Regions from separate parts of the Chromobacterium phragmitis genome, predicted to be linked through region 2. Evidence: riboswitches for the same ligand, from Rfam matches in the RefSeq annotation. Region 2 holds a riboswitch; the other holds the start of a gene.
The links. Region 2 has a riboswitch for glycine ahead of gcvT (glycine cleavage system aminomethyltransferase GcvT). Riboswitches for the same ligand answer to the same signal wherever they lie in the genome.
Positions count from the first base shown of each region.

Region 1: it holds a riboswitch for glycine, as region 2 does, so the genes downstream of both, DK842_RS17155 (trimeric intracellular cation channel family protein) here and gcvT (glycine cleavage system aminomethyltransferase GcvT) in region 2, are expected to answer to the same signal.

Region 1 is NZ_CP029495.1:3,629,593-3,636,273, forward strand. Features, by position in the region: gene DK842_RS24140 (type 2 periplasmic-binding domain-containing protein) at 1-42, shown strand, start outside; gene DK842_RS24285 (DUF2459 domain-containing protein) at 51-323, opposite strand; gene DK842_RS17145 (TIGR02117 family protein) at 241-744, opposite strand; gene DK842_RS23470 (restriction endonuclease) at 1,192-1,605, shown strand; gene DK842_RS17155 (trimeric intracellular cation channel family protein) at 1,663-2,277, opposite strand; glycine riboswitch at 2,420-2,517, opposite strand; glycine riboswitch at 2,522-2,607, opposite strand; gene DK842_RS17160 (DUF3141 domain-containing protein) at 2,673-5,069, opposite strand; gene DK842_RS17165 (GNAT family N-acetyltransferase) at 5,251-5,796, opposite strand; gene DK842_RS17170 (LysR substrate-binding domain-containing protein) at 5,838-6,681, opposite strand, start outside.
Region 2 is NZ_CP029495.1:421,631-428,311, forward strand. Features, by position in the region: gene gcvP (aminomethyl-transferring glycine dehydrogenase) at 1-249, opposite strand, end outside; gene gcvH (glycine cleavage system protein GcvH) at 342-728, opposite strand; gene gcvT (glycine cleavage system aminomethyltransferase GcvT) at 793-1,881, opposite strand; glycine riboswitch at 1,922-2,020, opposite strand; glycine riboswitch at 2,035-2,124, opposite strand; gene DK842_RS02110 (glycosyl hydrolase family 18 protein) at 2,347-4,095, opposite strand; gene DK842_RS02115 (amino acid permease) at 4,238-5,518, opposite strand; gene gluQRS (tRNA glutamyl-Q(34) synthetase GluQRS) at 5,850-6,681, opposite strand, start outside.

The DNA.
Region 1 (6,681 bases), 1.6 Mb from region 2:
CTGGCCGCGGATCTGCTGGCGTGGCTGCAGGAGATGTCTTGAAGACTTCCCTATTTTTTCAGCTGCCAGAACAAGGGTTGGACGAATGGAGACCATAGCGCGGTACGCACTCCCATTTCGGCCAGCGCGTCGCGCGTCCACTGGTTGCAGGTGACGATGGGGTTATAGCGGCCATGGGCGGTGTAGAAGGCGTCGTTGTCGTAATAGTGGTAGCCCTTTTCTTGCAGGGCTTGGCCTTGGTCATCGAATGGCGCGCTGCGGCGGATGGATGAAGGCCACCAGTTTTTCGTACTGCTCCGGGCTGACCAGCACCCGCTTGGTATCCTTGCCCTCCTTGGGCTGGGGCAGGTACTCCACGTGCAGCACGCTCTGGTCGAAGGCCAAGGCCGATAGCGCCTTGCCCGCGCTGAGGTCTTTCCAACTCTGGATGGTCAGAAAAAACACCTTGCTGCCCCAGCTGATGGAAATGTACGGCGAGTGGGCGTAGCGCTCCGGTTTGGACAGTTGTCGAGGGGAAAAGGCGGTTGTCCAATCCGCCTGGGCGGTTTTCACTGGCATGACCAGGCTGGTGTGGACGCCGTTGCTGTCCAGATAGATGGGAATGCCAGCCTCGGGTTGTGCCCACTCGCGGTTGCTAGGCAATAGGCCCAGCGCCAGCGCGGCGAGCAGATAGCAGAGCGGCAGGGTGGGGATCAGCAGCAGTGAGCGAAGGACGAGTCGGAATATGGTGGTTGGCGTTCGCATGGGGGGGCGTGGATGGTTGATAGTTGGGATCTGGGCCGACTGTCTACATCGAATGACGTTTAGTTGTCAAATCATGCAAAAATCTTACGACTGGATTTGGGAATGAAATGCCGACTGTTTGGATATTGAAAGGCTATTTGTTTATATTGATTGCTGATTTTGATATGATTATGCTATTTGCGAAATATTATGCGAATCATAAGAAAAATCAGCGGACGCGCATTCCGCAGTCGTTCGCTTCATCTCCCCTGGCATACGCTGCTGTCGCTGGCGGCTTTGAGTTGGTTTGCCGGCAGGCAATACCTGCCTGTGGCTGCTGTTTCGGATATTCCTTCCGCTTTGGGGCTGTCGTTGCGATATGGCTTGCCCGGCGCGCTCGCGTCATGTTCGGTCATGGGGTTGGCGCGGCGGTTTCGACAGCGCGGCCGCGCTTCTGGCGAGCCCTCGTTGCGCAGACTGGCGGAGTTGTCCTGGCAGGATTTCGAGGCTCTGGTGGGCGTCATGTTCCGTCGCCAGGGCTATCGGGTGGAGGCGCGCGCGGGGAGCGGCGCGGATGGCGGCGTGGACCTGGAGCTGTTTCTGGGCGATGAGTGCCACTTGGTGCAGTGCAAGCGCTGGAATGCCCAGAAAGTGGGCGTGGCAGTGGTGAGAGAATTGTATGGAGTGATGCAGTCCCGCGGCGTGGAGCGTGGTTTCGTGGTGTGTAGCGGGGAGTTCACCGCGGTCGCCAAGGCGTTCGCGGCGGGCAAGGGCATCGTGTTGCTGCCGGGCAAGGCGGTGCTCGCCCGCCTGCGGGAGCAGGAGGCGGGCGGGGAGGCGCGCGGCTGCCCGTCTTGCGGCTGCGAGATAGCCAGGCGTTGACTGGCGGCATGGGAAGCGCCCCGCGAGACGGAGCGTTTCTCGTCTTGGGGCGGGCTGTCAGTGGTGATCGTGGCGGTAGGAGAACACTGGCAGCTGCCATTCGCGCCACAGCGCGGTCAGACGCAGGGCCAGGCCGAAGGCGAAGCTGGCGACCACGTTCCAGTCGTGCTGCAGGCCCAGGCGGTTCAGGCCCAGGTAGAGGATGGCCACCAGCAGCGACACGCTGGCGTACAGCTCGCGGCGGAACACGATGGGCACCCTGTTGCACAGCACGTCGCGCAGGATGCCGCCGGCGATGCCGGTGATCATGCCGGCCATCACGATGATGACCGGATGGTAGCCCATGCCCAGCGCCACGTCGCAACCGATGATGGTGAACGCCACCAGGCCCAGCGCGTCCAGTATCAGGAACAAGCGGTTCAGGTGGCGCATGTAGCGCGCGATCAGCACCGCGGCCAGGCCGCCGGCCACCACCAGCAGCACGTATTCCGGATGCTGGGTCCAGCCTATCGGGTAACGGCCGAGCACGATGTCGCGCACGGTTCCGCCGCCCAGCGCGGTGAGAAAGGCGATGACGGCTACGCCGAAAATGTCCATGTGGCGGCGGCCGGCCGCCAGCGCGCCGGTCATCGCTTCCGCGGTGATGGCGATCAGGTAGATCAAGGTCAGCATGATGAAATCTTGTGAGTGCGAAGCAAGAAAACGCCTGCGGTGGCGGGCGGACAGCGTGCGGGAATGAGGCGCGGATGGTGCGCGCGGCAATGCGGATGGATGGACAAGGCAAACTCCTGGACGGTTTCCGGGTTGGGTAACAGCCTCTCCCCTTGTCCTTTTACCTGAGAGTTGCGCGGCCTGCGGCCGCTTGCCCCTTCGGTGGGCCGCGCAGGGCGGCCTCTCTCCAATCGGCTTGAATCTATACTGCGCTGCGGTACGGGTGCCTGAGCGATTATGGGAGCTTGCGTCTTCGGCGGGGGCGCGGCCCCTCTCTCCCGCAGGAGTGGAATATTAGCTTTTGCTATTGGAATAGTCAATGCAGGAACCAGGCGCGCCCGGTTCCTGCGCATGACTCAGGCCTTGCCTTGCTTGTTGCCGACGTCCGCCAGCGTCGAAGCGCCCGGCGCCTGGCCATTGGCCTTCGCCGGCGCTTTACGGGCGGAGGCGGGCTTGGCCTTGGCTGCCGCGGGTTTGGCGCTCGAACGCGGGGACTTGGATGGCTGGTCCGGTTTGGCCGCCGGGGCTTTCGCCATCGCCGGTTTTTTGGCCGGGGCTGAGCGTTTGGCGGCAGGCTGGGCCGGCTTTTCCTCGGCCGCCGGTTTGGCTGGCGCGGCGGGCAGCGCGGAGCGTGAGGCCGCGTCGGCATCCAGTTCCAGCACCTTGGCCACTTCGTCCAGCCGCGCCTGATGTTCGGCTGGGATGGGGCCGTTCAGCGCGAGCAGGTCGCGCGCCAATAGCCAGGCCTGATGGCGGGGACGGGCGTCAGGCAGCAGCCGGGCCAGCCCGCGCAGCGCGCGCGGCGCATCCAACCGCACCAGGGCCACTTGGTGGCGCACGATGTCCTTCAGTTGCATCAGTGTCAGTGGGTATTCGTGGCGCACGTCGCGCATCACGCGGCGGATGGCGTTGAACGGCCGCTCGTCCACCACGCCTATGCCTATGCTGACATACAGCATCAGCCGCACGAAGCCGTCGGCCAGCGTGCCGTGCTCGAAGCTGGGGTCCAAGGCCTCGCGCTTGAGGCGCGCCAATTCGCGGGTTTCCCAGGTCAGCGATTGGCTGCGCGGTTCTCCCGCCGGCGGCACGCCGACCAGCGTCGCCAGCTGCGGCGATTCGTAGATGGCGCGGAACAGCTGCTCTTGCGCGGCGTCGCGGGAGTCGCGGTAGCGATCCAGCGATTGCCCGATCCAGCCGGATACGCGCTCCTGCCATTGCCACAGCGGATTGTCCTCGCTTACCGGGCGGCGCTGTTCGCGGACCTGGGCCGCCAGGCCAGGCAGCCACCACAGCCAGGGATTGCGCGGCGAAATCAGCGCGCGCTCGAAGCGGGCCGGATGCAGCTCGCGCAGCAGGCGGGCGCTGGCCTCGTTGCTGGCGGCGCGCAGCGCGGGCGAGACGAAGCGGTCGTAGACGCCCTGGTTGATTTCGGATACGCGCTTGACCACTTCGAACGCCCGCTCGTCTTCGCGGCCGTCATCCAGCGCCAGGATGTCCGATACGTCGCGCGCCTCGAAGCGGATGATGTAGCGGCCTTCGATGTACTCCTGGCCGGGCGCGTCGGGAGCGATATCCTCGATCACCGCCTCGTAGAGGCCGGGCGCCAGCACGTCGATCAGGTCCAGCGCGCTGGCGAATTCGCTGTGCTCCTTGTTGGCCACCCCGGCGGACACGAAGATGCCCAGATGGCCCACCTTGTTGTGCAGGCAGTAGACGATGGTTTGCTCGTTGTTGCGGATGTCCTCCACATTGTCGTAGAGGTCGGCGATCCAGTTCAGCGCTTGCTGCGGCGGGGTGATGTTGTCGCCCCAGGAGGCGAACACCATGATGGGCGAGCGGATGTTGCGCATGTCCACCCGCATTTTGCCATCGTGGCTGGCGATCTTGCCCTGCACCAGCTCGTTGCCGACGAACAGCTTCTGGCTGATCCACTCCATTTCCGCCTTGTTCAGCAGGTAATGGCCGCCCCACCAGCGCTCGAAGTCGAGATAGCGTTTGGGTTCGGTGTCCACTTTGGCGTAAAGGTTGTAGGCCTTCTTCCACAGCGTGTTGGCCGGGTCCAGTTTTTCGAAGTTTTCCACCAGGTGGGCGCCGTCGAAATGGCCGTTGCCCAGGTCTCCGGCCAGCGAGGCGGTCCAGGTGCCGCCGGTCAGGCCGCCGGCGTAGCGCATCGGGTTCTTGCCGCGCACGCCCGCCCAGTAGGACAGCGGCGAGCCGGCGAGCAGGATGGGGCCGACCAGTTCCGGCGCGACCGAGGCCAGCATGGCCAGCGCCCAGCCGCCCTGGCAGTTGCCGATGACGAAAGGCTTGCCGTCGCTGTCCGGGTGCAGCTCATTGACGCGCTTGAGGAAGTGGCCCTCGGCCTTGGCCACGCTCTCAATGGTTTGGCCCGGCACAGGCTGGGGGAAAAACATCACGAAATAGCAGGGATGGCCTTGCTGCAGCGCGATGCCGATTTCACTGTCCATCTTGAAGCCGCCGATGCCGGGACCATGGCCGGCGCGCGGGTCTATCACCACAAAGGGGCGTTTGGCCGGGTCGGTGGCGGGGCAGCCGGCTGGCGGCTGGATGGCGGCCAGCGCGTAGTTGGCGGGATCGGGCAGATCGCGGCCGTCCATGATGATGGCGTAATCGAATACCAGCACCGGCGGCTTGCCGCTTTCGCAGTGCTGCAGATAGGTGGCGCCGCGCTGGTACAGCGTGTCCCAGTACAGGATGCCGCGCTGGCAGGCGTCCAGCCAGTAATCAAACAACGGTTGAGGGAACGGGAGCTTCCCGCCTTGAACTGCAGCAGTTGACCACATTGCAACCCCTTGTTCTTGAACGGTAGGTAAGGATGGCCGGCCGATGCGGGCCATGGCCGACACTGTACTCGTTATTTGCTGCGACGCAACAAATGCAGATGGTCTGGGGCCAATGTGTGGCGCGCAGCCATCAGCTTGTTGCGCTGCAATCCTTGTTTCGAGTCGTCGGGAGCGGCAGAGTTTCCAGCGACTTGACCATGACCACGCTTTGATAGGCTTTGTCCGGCCATTGCAGCGGCGCTTCCACGGCGTAGCCGCGGCGCTGGTAGCGGCGCACCAGGTGGGCGGCGTCGCGCGCGGTGTCCAGGCGGATGGCGGCGCAGCTCTGGGCGCGGGCCCAATCTTCCGCCGCCTGCATCAGCCATTCGCCCAGACCCAGGCCCTGGCATCGCGGGGCGACAGCCAGTTGCACCAGCACGGCGGTATCCGGCTGGCGGAATTGCGGACAGTGGGAGGTGAGCAGGGGGCGGTGCACCGTGACGGTGCCTGCCAGCTCGTCTTGGTGCCAGGCCAGCAGGCAGTGGCCGCCGCGGATGCGGCGGCGAGTGACTTCAGGACTCTGGTCCACGGCGGTGTAGCGCAGGCCCATGGCGGCCAATTGGGCGTAGGCTTGGTGCAACAGTTCGGTGAGTCGCTCGATGGAGTCGGTTTCGCGCAGCGGGCGCAGGGTGAACATGGCATCGCTTTCATGGGGACGAGCCCCATGCCAAGCAATGGCTATGCCAAAGGGGGGGCGTGGCGTTCCCAGTCGCCGGCCATTTCCTCGTTGATCAATTCCTCGGCGATGAAGTCGAGGAAAGCGCGCACCGCCGGCGAAAGCCCGCGGCGGGTGGGAAAGGCCGCGTGCAGAATGCCCCATGGGAAGTCGTATTGCGGCAGGATGCGCCTAAGCCGCCCATCCGCCAGCGCCTGATGGCAGACATTGGTGGGCAGCGCCGCCACCCCGATGCCGGCGATGGCCGCCTCCAGCAGCACGATCATGTCGTCGGTCATCAACCGCGGCGCGTCCAGATGCACGGTGTAGCTTTGGCCGACATTGTCCAGCAGCACCCATTGGCCGCGGCCGTCCGGACGGCTCATGGCCAGCGCGGGAAGCGAGGCCAGTTTTTCCGGAAACGCCGGCTCGCCATGGCGCGCCAGGAAATCCGGGCTGGCCACCAGAATCACCCGGCTCTTGCCCAGGCGCCTTACCACCAGGCTGGCGCTGTCCTCTATCACATTGCGCACTCTCAGCGCTACGTCCACGCCTTCTTCTATCAAGTCCACCCTGCGGTTGGTGGAGTCCAGCGAAACGCGCACTTGCGGATGGCGGGCGAGGAAGCGCGGCAGCGCGGCGCTGATCATGGTCTTGCACAAGAGTTCGGGGCAGCTGACGCGGATCAGGCCGCGCGGCTCCGCGCTGACGTGCAGCACCGCCTCGTCCGCCGCTTCGGCCTCAGCCAGCATCGCTTGGCAATGCTGGTAGTACTGGCTGCCGATTTCGGTCAACGACAGGCGGCGGGTGGTTCTTTGCAATAGGCGCACGCCCAGGCGGCTTTCCAGCTCCGCCACGCGGCGGGAC
Region 2 (6,681 bases):
GATGAAGGACTTGTTGACCACGTTCTTGGACGCTACCGCCTTCAGCGCGGCCAGCGCCTCGGCTTCCGGCTGCGGCGACGGCAGATCCAGCCGGCGATTCAGGCGGATGTCGGCCGGCAAGGTCTGGTCGACCAGCGCGTCGATGGACGGCGCGCCGACGGCGGCCAGCATTTCGGCGCGTTCGGCGTCGGACGGGCCGATGTGGCGGGCGATGAATTCGTGGCGATTGAAGAGTTCGGAGAGCGACATGCTTGGGACTTCCTTCTTTGCGGCGGCCTGCGCGAGGCCGCGCCGGGAAAAACAACGCCCCGGCGTCTGGCGACGGCGGGGCGGTCAGGCGATCAGGCGCCGATTTCCTTGGCGTAGGCGGCGGCGTCCATCAGCCCGTCAAGATCCGCGGCGTTGGCCGGCTTGATCTTGAAGAACCAGCCGTCGCCGTACGGCTCGTTATTGGCCAGATCCGGCGCGCTTTCCAGCTCGGCGTTCACTTCCAGCACTTCGCCGGCGATCGGACAGTAAACATCGGAAGCGGCCTTCACCGATTCCACCACGCCGGCCTGCTCATCCTTGGCCAGGGTCGCGCCCACTTTCGGCAGTTCGACGAAGACGATGTCGCCCAGCAGTTCCTGCGCGTGCGCGGTGATGCCCACGGTCACGGAGCCGTCGGCTTCCAGACGCAGCCACTCGTGGCTGTCGACATATTTCAGTTCGGCGGGAATGTTGCTCATCTTGAAGTTCTCCAGCTTTAGATCAGATCAATGGTGACGGCAGTCGCCCCGAGGCGTTGCCCGATTATTCGAAAACTTTCTTGCCGTTGCGCACGAAGGGCATCCTCACCACGCGCACGTCGGTCAGCGCGCCGCGCAGGTCCACCTGGGCCGAGGCGCCGGTAGCGGCCGGCACGCGGGCGATGGCGATGGAATGCTTCAGCGTCGGCGAGAAGGTGCCGCTGGTGATCACGCCTTCGCCCACGCCCTCCACCACCACCTTCAGGCCTTCGCGCAATACGCCGCGGCCTTCCAGCACCAGGCCCACCTGCTTCATCTTCACGCCGGCGGCCTTTTGCGCCTCCAGCGCCTCGCGGCCGTTGAACTTGCGCTCGGCCGGTTCCCAGGCGATGGTCCAGCCCATGCCGGCTTCCAGCGGCGACACGGTTTCGTCCATGTCGTGGCCGTACAGATTCATGCCGGCTTCCAGACGCAGCGTGTCGCGCGCGCCCAGGCCGATGGGCGATACGCCGGCATCTTGCAGTTGATTGAAGAAGGCGATGGCCTGATCGGCCGGAACCATGATTTCCAGCCCATCTTCGCCGGTGTAGCCGGTGCGGGCGTAGAACCACTCGCCCTGCGGCAGGCCCTGGAACACTTTGAGCGCGCGGATGGCGTCGGCCAGTTCCGGTCGGATGGAGCAAACCTTGTCTATGGCCTGGGGGCCCTGCACGGCCAGCATCGCCAGGTCGCGGCGCACGTTCAGCGCCACGTCGAAACCGGCCCTCTGGCTCTCCATCCAGGCCAGGTCTTTTTCGGTGGTGCCGGCGTTGACCACCATGCGGTAGCCATAGGAAGTGAGATAGACGATGAGGTCGTCGACGACGGTGCCTTCCGGCGTCAACATGCCGGAATACAGCGCCTTGCCCTCGAAGCCGAGCTTGGACACGTCGTTGGCGATCAGTTTTTGCAGCCAGGCTTTGGCGTCGGGTCCGGTGATGTCGACCACCGTCATGTGGGACACGTCGAACATGCCCGCGTCGGTGCGGACGATCTCATGCTCTTTCAGCTGGGAACCGTAATGAATGGGCATTTCCCAACCGGCGAAATCGACCATCTTGGCGCCGGCGGCGAGGTGGGCTTCATACAGCGGAGTACGTTTCGGGGCCGTCATGGCGCGGTTCCTTGCAGAATAGTGTGGATAGCCTCATCAACCACACCCCTCTGTCCCTGCACCTGAGATTTTCCGGCCGGATAAGCCGTTAGCCCCTTCGGTGGGCATCGCGCGGACGCCGCTCTCCAGATTGCGCGAACCGGCTGCCGCCGGCCCGATGATACAGTCCTTTTGCCTGAGCGATTGCGGGTGCGCTTGCGCCTTCGGCGGCGGCCCAAGGCCGCTCTCTCCTGTATGATCCGGCGATTATGGTGTCAATATCCGAGCCTTGGCAAGCCGAGTTTATTTCCAGATCAAAGCAATACGATAAATGTTTTTTTATGAAAAAAAACGCAAAAAATCATGTAATTTATTTTTCGAAAACCACCGGCATTTCCAAAAAAACAACGGCCGCCCACATGGATCAGGCAGCCACTGGAAGAGCGGGAGCGGCGTGTTCCGCCGCCCAACATCATAAAGCGCAGTTTAGCGCCGGGTAATGCTTTGCAACTCCCTGGGCTCGGTTTCGCCGATATTGCGGAAGGCCTCTTTAACCTTTTCTGCGCCGGTGATGCCCGAAAAATAGAACGGAGCCATATCCACCACTTGCTGCTGCACCCGGCAACCCAGGCCTTCGCGCGCAGCGTTGGTCAGCAAGCCGCTATCGCCATCGCCAGTCCAGACAAACATGCCGCCTAGGCCCTTGGAGCGGGCATACTCGGCCTTGGCCTTCACCGACCGCGGCGTATCCAGCGACATGAATACCTGGCTTTGGCTGTTATACAGGAAATCCGCGTCCGCCACCGTGTCGGTATACAGCTGAAAACCATTGCGGCCGGTCTGATTTTCGAAGTCCATGTACTGGTACAGCACATCCGGCCATTCGGTGGTGCCAGACTCGAAACTACCCACCGTGGTTTGATCCGGGTAGGGCTGATAACTGCCGCGCAACGGCGAAACGCCATCGATCCTGGCGCGTTGCGCGTTGCGGCTGTAGGCGGCATAGCCGAGGAAAATCTTTTTCGGCGCCACGCCCAGGCTCAGCAGGTAGTCCACAGCCTTCGTCGCGGAGTTCTGGCTGGCGTCGGAAGGATTGCCTCGCAAATTGGTGTGATGCGCCAGATGTTCGGCCCAAGGCGTGCCGAAAAAGTCGTAGCACATCACATTGAGGCCTTCCACCCCTGCCGCCAACAACGAAGGAATATCGGCCGCCGCCATCTTGGCCGGTTCGGCGTTGACCGCGATGCTCAAATGCATGGACGGCAAGTGCGCCTTGATTTCCCGGATCAGCGCCGCGAAATTGGGGGCGTCCTCTGGACCGAATTGATTACCCGGCGCGCCCGGCACGCCCGGATATTCCCAGTCGATGTCCAGATCGGTGAACATCGGGAAGGCATCGACAATGCGCTTCAGGCTAAGGGCAAGCACGGTGCGCAATGCCGGCTCCTTGGCGATGTGATGGAAGGCCTGGCTCATGGTCCAGCCGCCCAGGCTTAGCGATATCCGCAGATCCGGCTTGCTCCGCTTCAGCTTGACCAAGGCGCCGAGCAGGCCTTGCGCCCGGTCAGGGTGGAACATGGCAATCGCGTCGTTGCTCACCCAGCTGTTGAAACCGCAGTTGATATAAGACAGCACATCGCCCCAACTGTCGGTGAAAGTGGCCTTGCCGCGTTGATTCGGCAAGTCGGCCGGGCCGCTGGCGATGCCGAAATCGATGGCGGCTTTGTCTATCACCGGCTTCTTTTCCCCTTCGTCGCCGATGATGCCGGCGAAGCCGACCACGATCTTGTCGAATGGTCCCATGGCCTGCAGACGCATCGCATCGGTACCGCGCCCGCCGACCGAATAATTGACACTTGGATCGCCAGGGCCATTCCCATAGCGACTGTCGTATTGCGACCAGTCGGTATAGTAGCAAGCCACTTGAAACTCATTGCTTTCGTACTTATTGAAAACGTTTTTCACCACCCGGCCCGGCGTATAGGAAAAAAGCTTATCTTCAACTGCCGCATCAAAATGATTGACGGCATACGTCTTTTCCGCCGCGCCCAATCCCCACACCTGTCCATTCACAAGCGTGCCGGGATCAGATGAATATACCAGCGCGTCATCTTTCACACCCCGCTTCAGCTGACCGTCATTAGGCATTTTGTTTCCCATACAAGTCATCCTTTTCAGTACGATTTTAAAAGACCGACGAACTGCGAGGAGATGATAATGCCGCGCCCAATCCAATTAAATGCAAGGCTTGGCGAAACTGACCCAAATGCCAGAAATGCATGAATAAATCATTAAATCTTATAAAACCGAAAAATGACCAGGCAAAATAAAACGCGGCAAAACTTGCCGCGTTCGTTTCATTCCAAATCAGACACCATCAATTCGCATGGCGTTCTTTTAGCTGCCAGACATAAATCGGCAAACCCAGCAACAATAGCAACATGCCCCACATAACAATATCGGCGCCAGAACCATACAAGGCCCACAAGGAATAAATAAAGCCAATGCCGGAGAAAAATCCAGGCGCGATGTAATCCTTGGGCGCGAACGCCTTGCCGCGCATCAACATGATGGCGATCAGCGCCATCGAGCAAAACGCATAAGGCAGCAGCGTAGTGGCGGTCGCCAGCAGGATGATGAACTCGAAGATCTTCACCCCGCTGTCGCCGCCGGCGTACTTCATCGCCATCAGAATGGTGACCAGCGCGCTGGATAGCACCAGGCCGAAGATGGGCACGCCGGCCGCGTTGCGCTGGTCGAAACGGCTGGGGAACAGGCCATCCTTGGCCGCGGCCGCCGGCACATGCGCCTGCATCAGGCTCCAGCCGTTGAGCGCGCCGAAGCAGGACACCACCGCGCCGAAGCCCACCAGCCAATAGCCCCAGTCGCCCCACATCAGCCGCGCCGCGTCGGCGAACGGCGCCTGAGAGGCGGCCAGCACATCGACCGGCATCAGCCCCATCAACGATACCGTGGACAGGATGTAGAGCACGGTGGCCAGCAGGGTGCCGATCACGGTGGCCCGCGGGATGGTCTTCTCCGGCTCCACCACGTCGCCGGCCGGCACCGACGCTGACTCCAGGCCGAGGAAGGCCCACAACGTCAGCGCCATGGTGGCGGACAACGAGGACAGCAGCGGCTTGTTGTGCGGATTGAATGCCAGATTATCCGGCTGGAAATGGAAGAAACCGATGAAGGTAACCGCCGCCAGCGGCAACAGCTTCAGCAGCGTGGTCACCACCGCCACCACGCCGGAACTGCGCGCGCCGCGGCTATTGATCCAGGTGACGATCCAGATCAGGCCGATGGCGACGGCGCCAGCCAGCGGCTCGTTATGCCCCAATATCGGGAAGAACACCTGCATGTAGCTGGTGGCCGCCACCGCCAGCGCGGCGTTGCCCGCCCACAGCGCGATCCAGTAGCCCCAGGCGATCCAGAAGCCGGCGAAATCGCCGAAGCCCGCGTGGATGTACGCATACGGTCCGCCCTCTCGCGGCAGGATGGATGACAGGCGGGCGAATACCAGCGCCAGGCAGATGGCGCCGCAGGAGGTCAGCAGCCAGCCCAGCATCGACACACCGCCGAACGGAGCCAACGAAGCCGGCAGCAGGAAAACGCCGGAGCCTATCATATTGCCCACCACCAGGGCGGTGCACATCCAGACTCCGAGCGAGCCCTTCTTTTTAACGGAACTGTTTTCGTTCAAACCTGACTCTCCGTGGGAACGAAAGCATCGCGCGCCGGAGTGATCCCCCCCAGCGTCAGACATGCGAAAAAGGTCAAAACCGCATCGGCAGGCCTATGGGCCATGGCTTCAAGATAGCTGAAGCCGGAACGCTCGGCTGCGTCGCAGCCGGATGCGGCCTGCCGCCGCGCCAAAAAAGGGCGCATTAAAACACAGTTTTGACGTAAAAACATGTCGCATTGACGATTTTTTCAGGAAAAAATCACACCCAAACAAATGCTTGCGTCATTTAATGGAAAAAGCGTCAGGAATGAGGGAGTTGCAAGGGGCCGGCCGGCACCCTGCTTAATGACCAATTCGCCACCGCCCAGCGCCACAGCTCGTCCAAGCCGGCGCAATCGGCCGGAGGCGCGTGGCCCAACAGCGCCAACGCGGTGCCGAGCTGGCTTGCGGCGGCATCCGCCGATATGGCCGGCGCCAGCGTCTGCTTGGACAACTTTTCGCCAGCGGCATTGGTCAACACCGGCAGATGGCAATAGCCTGGCGCGGATAGGCCCAAGGCCTCATATACGGCCAATTGCCGCGGCGTGGACACCAGCAGGTCCGAGCCGCGCACGATGTCAGTGACGCCCTGATCGGCGTCATCCACCACCACCGCGAGTTGATAGGCCCAGAAGCCGTCGGCGCGCAGCAACACGAAATCGCCGATGTCGCGCGCCAGGTCCTGCCGGTACGCGCCCTGCAGCCGGTCGTCCACCACCCGCTCCCCTTCGGCCACGGCCAAGCGCCAGGCCCGGCCCTCGCGGCCGCCGGGACAGCCGCGCCGGCAGGTGCCCGGGTAAACGTAGCCGTCCAGGCCGCGGCGCGCCAACGCAGCGATTTCCTTGCGGGTGCAGCAGCAGGCGTAGGCTTGGCCAGATGCGGCCAACCGTTCCAGCGCGGCGCGGTACAAGCCATGGCGACGACTCTGGTACGCCACCTCGCCGTCCCACTCGAAGCCGAAAGCCTCCAGCGTGCGCAGGATGTCGTCGGCCGCGCCCGGCACTTCGCGCGGCGGGTCGAGATCCTCCATGCGCAGCAGCCACTGGCCGCCGCGGCTTCGCGCCTCCAGATAGCTGCCGACAGCAGTGCTGAGC